3 regions of the Ruegeria sp. G10 genome follow, and region 1 is predicted to be linked to each of the others. Evidence: riboswitches for the same ligand, from Rfam matches in the RefSeq annotation. Region 1 holds a riboswitch; each other region holds the start of a gene.
The links. A riboswitch is a leader RNA that binds a small molecule or an ion and turns the genes downstream of it on or off. The one in region 1 is predicted to bind cobalamin.
Positions count from the first base shown of each region.

Region 2: linked by a shared signal. The riboswitch ahead of ACR0KM_RS15150 (metal ABC transporter ATP-binding protein) and the one ahead of ACR0KM_RS04550 (DUF1636 family protein) in region 1 are both predicted to bind cobalamin.
Region 3: linked by a shared signal. The riboswitch ahead of ACR0KM_RS00985 (DUF1636 family protein) and the one ahead of ACR0KM_RS04550 (DUF1636 family protein) in region 1 are both predicted to bind cobalamin.

Region 1 is NZ_JBQFOQ010000002.1:169,195-171,391, forward strand. Features, by position in the region: gene ACR0KM_RS04545 (ABC transporter ATP-binding protein) at 1-535, opposite strand, end outside; gene ACR0KM_RS04550 (DUF1636 family protein) at 532-885, opposite strand; cobalamin riboswitch at 991-1,194, opposite strand; gene ACR0KM_RS04555 (hypothetical protein) at 1,356-1,790, shown strand; gene ACR0KM_RS04560 (MotA/TolQ/ExbB proton channel family protein) at 1,787-2,197, shown strand, end outside.
Region 2 is NZ_JBQFOQ010000009.1:5,379-7,575, forward strand. Features, by position in the region: gene ACR0KM_RS15145 (metal ABC transporter permease) at 1-395, opposite strand, end outside; gene ACR0KM_RS15150 (metal ABC transporter ATP-binding protein) at 388-1,173, opposite strand; cobalamin riboswitch at 1,495-1,705, opposite strand; gene ACR0KM_RS15155 (FAD-binding oxidoreductase) at 1,803-2,197, opposite strand, start outside.
Region 3 is NZ_JBQFOQ010000001.1:205,780-207,976, reverse strand. Features, by position in the region: gene cobW (cobalamin biosynthesis protein CobW) at 1-411, opposite strand, end outside; gene ACR0KM_RS00985 (DUF1636 family protein) at 408-788, opposite strand; cobalamin riboswitch at 872-1,074, opposite strand; gene ACR0KM_RS00980 (NAD(P)-dependent oxidoreductase) at 1,040-2,176, shown strand.

The DNA.
Region 1 (2,197 bases):
GCCCTTTCGCATCGGGGTCCAGATGGTTCGTCGGCTCGTCCAGAAACAGAAGCGACGGGTTCTGGGCCAGCGCGCGCGCGATGTGAGCCCGCTGTCGCTCACCACCGGAAAGCTGCGCCATCCGCTTTTGCGCAAGAGGCGCGAGGCCAGTCAGATTCAGAATCCGGTCCAGCTCTTGCTGGTGCGCACGTGCCGAGCGGTCGGCAAGGATCGGTATCTGGCCCAGAGCCACGTAATCGCGAAGCGACAAACGCCCATCTGGCATCTCTTGCTGGCCGACCACGGCGATAACACGCGCGCGTTCGTTGGCTGAGAACTGCTTGAGGCTTCGCCCATTGATCAGAACATCGCCCAGAGACAGCCCTTCGGCACCGCAAAGCAGATTGAGCAAGGTGGTTTTACCCGCGCCGTTCGGGCCAGCAATCGCCAGAATCGAGCCTTCGGTCAGCTCAAAACTGACATTCTGCAGCAGCACATCGCCATTTAGCGCATAGTATTCGAGGTTCGAGGCAACAAGGAACGGCTGGGGTGTCATAGCGGTACCTGCTGACCAATCGGCGGCATCCGCGATAGGGTCTTAGCGGATAGTGCACCGGGCCGCTCGGTCGCTTTGGTCCAGCCATTCGCGCTTTGTTGGTACTGAAGGGCAAACTCGGCCAATGCGTCAATCTCGGCCGGGGTCTGGATATCACCAAACAGATATTGCGCCTTGCCTACAGCCTGAAAGCCCACAGTCGTCGGGTGCGCACACCCGGCCATGCAATCAACGCCGCGGATCGCAAAGCCCTCGGGCAAGCGGGGTGCAAGGGACTCTTGTATTGCCGACAAGGTCTGCGCGCCGGAACAGGTGGCGCAGATCAGCACAAAATGATCAGGAGTCTTCACACACGCGCCCTCTGCCTCTGCCCAGATGCATCGGGAAGGTGCCAAATATGTCAACACGTGTCAGACGTGCCATCAAAGCCTCCTTCCAGGACGCCCCGTCCCGGGTTGGTTGAACATCTGATGGCAGGTCTCCTGACTCGCGGGTCTCGGCTTGGCCATCCTTCCCGGCCGAAAAGGCCAGTGGTTGCTTGGCTTTGCTCGCCGCTTACAGTTGCGGGGGCAGTTACGGGTTTGACCGAAGCGGGCCGCACCGTATTCCCTTTTCATCCCGCGGCCATAGCCTTGGGAACCATCGCAGGACTCAGTGCCTTAGAACAATGGATGGGTCAATATGAAAGTTACCGGGCGTGAGCGGTCGAACGCGCACAATCCCCTTGCCCGCCCTTTCGTGTCCCAGCTGGATTGGATAAGAGGGATCAACCCCTGCATGATGCGCAGGACAGGGTTTCCATCCAATCAGGAGCCAGCCCATGCCCTTTTCCCGCCTCGCTCTGGCCGCAGCCATCGCCATCGCGTCACCCGTTCCGACCCTTGCGCAAGCTGCTGATGAGCGCGCCGCGCCCTTATCGCTCGAGTTGAATACGGTGCAGGAGGTGAACGGCGCCTGCCGTCTGACCTTTGTTGTGCACAATCAAACCGAAAGCGAAATCGAGAAAGCTGCGTTCGAAACCGTCATTTTCGACAAGTCCGGCGGCGTGGTCACGCTGTCGCTGTTTGACTTTCGCGACCTGCCGCGCGACCGACCGCGGGTGCGTCAGTTCAGCCTGCCTGATCTCGATTGCACCTCGATCGGTCGTGTCCTGATCAATGGCGCAAACAGCTGCGTTGTCAGCGGCTCGGAAAGCGATATCTGTGCAACAGAGTTGAACCTGACCAGCCGGATCGATGTGGAGCTCTTAGGATGAATGCACTTGAGGCCCTGCGCCAGATCGTAGCCCTCGGAGGGCCGGTTGTGGCCATTCTGATCGTCATGTCCGTGCTGGCGCTGGCTGTGACGCTTTACAAGCTGTGGCAATTCACGGTGACCGGTGTTGGGCGGCATCGCGTTCTCACGCAGGCGCTGAACGCATGGGATGCAGGTGATCATCAGACAGCCCGGGCCCGTCTAGCCAAAAGCCACAGCTATCTCGCCCCGTTGGTTGGCGCCGCCATGGATGCGCCGGACTTGCCCGGACTGGATGATCGCCTTGACGCCGAGGCCGGTCTGGCCTTGGCCGGGTTGGAGCGCGGCTTTCGGCTGCTCGAAACGGTCGCCCAGCTTGCGCCCCTACTGGGGCTTTTCGGCACGGTTCTGGGGATGATCGAAGCGTTC
Region 2 (2,197 bases), on a different contig from region 1:
AGGATCGAACCGAACAAAAAGCTTTTCAGCGGCACAGCAGAACCTGCAGCCGACAGTATGAAGATACCCACGGCCAGGGCGATCAGATAGAGCGACGCAAGGCTCGCATCGCTGCGCAGGATTGTTCTACGTGCCAAAAATGCAGTCAGGAGCGCAACACCGACGCCGGCGATCAGGCCACCGACCAACAGCGACATGACAGACAATCCTGCGGTCACAAAACCGATCACGATGCCCGGCGTAATCGCATGAGCCATGGCTTCGCCCGCAAGCGACAGACGGCGCAGGACCAAAAACGCCCCCACCGGTGCCACGGATGCCGACAAAACCGTTGTGGCGACGAACGCCCGGCGCATGAATGCAAAACCCCACATCTCGGCGAGCAGATCAAACATGCGCATTCTCCGCTGGCGTGGGTTCGCTTCGAAACATCCACGAAGCCTGGCTTTCCGACAGATAACCCTGCGCAACCAGCCGGTCGGGGGTCAGGACGTCATACACCGGACCATAGGTCGCTTCCTGCCCGCCCAGCAGAAGGGCGTGGCTGCAATGGTCCAGAACCGAGGACAGATCATGCACCACCAGGACCACGGCGCGCCCCTCATCGCGCCATCGACGAATGATCGACAACAGGTGCGCCTCGGTGTTCTGGTCAACAGCGGCAAAGGGTTCATCCAGAAGAACAAGCGGAGCATCCTGCACAATCACGCGCGCAAACAGCGCGCGCTGCAGCTGTCCGCCGGACAATTGATGCAGCGGGCGGTCGGCAATATCGAGAACGCCCGCTTCGTCAAGCGCAGCGGCCACCCGGTCTCGGGCGGCGCTGTCCAGCCCCGACCGGAGCCCGAAACCGCGCCACGCCCCCATGGCAGCCAGATCCCGTACGCGAATGGGGAAACGCCGATCGAACTCAGTCATCTGTGCGAGATACCCGATCTCAGACGGTCGCCCCTGCGGCCAGCTGAGCGTTCCGGCAAGCGGATCCAACAGACCCAGCAGCATTTTCACAAAAGTGCTTTTGCCGGATCCGTTCGTGCCAAGGACGGCCAGCGTTGTTCCGGCCTCAATGTCCATCGACAGGTTGCGGAACAACGTAAGATCGCGATACCCCAGCGTCAGGCCGCGCAGTTGCAGAACACCCGACATCAGATCACCGCGTAAATCATGAGCCACAGCAGCGCCGACACGATCAGAGCGCCGGCAACCAGGATCGGAACGCTGAATTCCGTCAGGCAACGTAGCCTTTGCGCACTGGTCGCGCGAGGGGTCAGAGGACGGGTCATCGGTTGCCGACGACGCCGAGAGGGCGGCTTTGGAACGTCAGCCAAGCTGCAGCGACGCCGCGTCTGCCAGCTTCGCGGGGCCCGCTCTCAGGATGTTGCAACGCCACGTGTTTCGGCTCCTCGGTTTGGACGGGGGCAAGGCGAGTGCAAAGTCTGGGACGGCGACCGCCGCTTGGAACATTGTCATCTCCCTCCGGGACACCCCGCCCGGGTTCGTTCAAATCGGATGGCAGGTCTCCTGACTTGCGGGTCGATGCTGTCCCGATCCTTCCCAGGCGATTGCCCAGTGGCCGATCTCGGGTCGCTCACCGCCTACAGTTGCGGGGGCAGTCACGGATTTGGCCTGATCGCACGGGCCGCACCATATTCCCTTGAATCCCGCGCGCGATTCGCGTTCAGGAACCATCCTGGCCACAAGATACGAAACAACTTGATTTGACAAGGAAGCGCACTAACACAAAGTCGTTTGTCGCCAAGTTAGAGGGGCGGCAGACCGCAATGCGCGCCGCCCGTTCCATGTCAGACCTCGACTTCGACCTTGCCGATGGGGTTTGAACAACAGGCCAGAATGTAACCTGCCTCGATATCGTCTTCCGAAATACCGCCATTGTGAACCATGTGCACCTCGCCCGCGGTCTTTCTGACTTTGCAGGTGCCGCACACCCCGAAGGTACAGCCCGACGGTATGTTCAGCCCGACCGAGCGCGCGGCGACCAGAACGGTGTCCGTTTCGGCCACTTTGGCCGTCACGCCCGAGGCGGCGAACACGATTTCGGCACTGCTGTCGTCGTCGGGGACAACATCATCCAGCGCAGGCTGATCGGCCTCGGTCTCGATCGGGGCACCAAAGCTTTCCTGATGATAGTTGTCCATGTCGAAACCCAGACCCACCAGCGCGTCACGCACGGCCTGCA
Region 3 (2,197 bases), on a different contig from region 1:
TTCGGCGTCGGCCAGAGCGATCACGCCATCGACGGTGATCTTGGACCGGATATCAGGCCAGTCGAACGCCTTCAGCAGCGGTTTGGGCAGGGCGAGGCCAGAGGTTTCGATCAGGATGTGATCGGGGCGCGGCTCCAGCGCCATCAGCGCCTCGATGGTCGGGATGAAATCATCGGCCACGGTGCAGCAGATGCAGCCATTGGCCAGCTCCATGATGTTTTCCGCTGGGCAATCGGGGATGGCGCAGGATTTCAGGATGTCGCCATCGACGCCAACATCGCCGAACTCGTTGACCACAACGGCCAGACGCTTGCCCTGCGGGTTCTGCATCAGGTGCCGCACCAGCGTCGTTTTGCCCGAACCCAGAAAGCCGGTGATCACGGTGACGGGGAGTTTCTCAAGATTGCTCATTTCAGGGCTCCAATCGGGGGAATGCGGGCCGCACAGTTTTTGCGGAAATGTTCGGGGCGTTCGCGCCACTTGACCAGACCGTCCTCGGTCTCAAGGTACTTGGTGGCGCCGTCAACGATCACGTCGACATGGTCGGTTTCGTTCAGGTGTTCGTACACGAAGGTCCAACGATCCGGTCCGCCACGCAGGACGATGGAACAACCCTCGTCACAGTTCGACAGGCATTCCACGGCTTTCAGGGTTATCCCTTCGGGTAGCTCCGCCTGTTCCAAAGCCTTGTGCAACAGGGTGCCGGGGCGTTGCGCATCATCTTCTACGGGCAGCCCGCGACGACAAGTGGTGCAAACCAGCAATTCGACCGGAGCGGTCTCGGTCATGTCTCTCATCCCCCCAAATCCTCATCGTGGGGGACGGGGTTTCATGCGGGTCCCTTGACCCGACACCGGAACACCCCGTCCGGTTTCATCTTCGGGTGTTGGCAGGTCTCCCGGCTTGCGGATGTCAGAGGAGGCCTCTGTCGGATGTCCCGCCTTCCCGGCATTCGCCAGTGGCTTGGGCACCCTCTCCGGTCACGGTCGCGGGGGCGGCTGCGTTTGACGGATGATCCGCTGACGCATTCCCTTTTCATCTGCTGTCGCAGACACCAACGAAAGGGACATGCGGCAGGGTTGCCCCGCTTGTCAAGCGCAACACGCTGATCCGTGATCACGCGGGTAAAAAGCGACCTGTCCGGGTCGCTGGGCGGCATGATCCGGTTGGGCCGACATGCTGGCATGGTTCGCAAGACGCGAACAGGAGGATGCGGCGGATGAAAGTAGGGTTTATCGGGTTGGGAAATGTGGGGGGCAAGCTCTCGGGATCGCTGCTGCGCAACGGAATCGATCTGACGGTGCATGATCTGAACCCGGATCTGGTGGGCGCGTTTGTCACGAAAGGGGCCAAGGCCGCTGAAAGCCCGGCCCAGCTAATGCGCGATTGCGATGCGGTGATCACCTGCCTGCCATCCCCCGCCGCCTCGGATGCCGTGATGCAGGAAATGCTGCCCGAGGTCACCCCCGGCAAAATCTGGATGGAGATGTCGACCACCGACGAAGCCGAGGTCAAACGCCTTGGCGCGATGGTGATCGAGCGGGGCGGGGCTGCGGTGGATTGCCCGGTTTCGGGCGGCTGCCATCGGGCTGCGACGGGCAATATCTCGATCTTCGCGGGATGCGACCGCGCGACGTTCGAGCGTATCCTGCCCTTCCTGACGACCATGGGGCGGCGCATCCTGCATACGGGCGAACTGGGCTCGGCGTCGGTGCTGAAAGTGCTGACCAATTATCTGGCCACCGCCAACCTGATCACCTGCGCCGAGGCTTTGGTGACCGCAAAGGCCGCCGGGATGGACCTTGGCACCACCTATGAGGCGATCAAGATTTCGTCGGGCACCTCCTTTGTGCATGAGACGGAAAGTCAGGTCATCCTGAACGGCTCGCGCGATATTTCGTTCACCATGGATCTGGTGAGAAAGGATATCGGCCTGTTTCAGGAGGTCGCCGACCGCGCCGGAGTGCCGCTTGAGATCAACCCGTTGATGATCAAGATTTTCGAAGACGGGATCGCGCGCTATGGCGAGCGCGAGCTGTCGCCGAATATCATCAAACGGCTTGAGGACGCGACGGGGCTTGAAATTCAGGCCCCAGGCTTCCCGCCCGAGATGCAGGACGATGAACCCGAAGAACCGGGCTATGAGGTCGTCCCCCAGAACCGCAGGGTATCATAGACACGTTTGCATCAGGCGCGA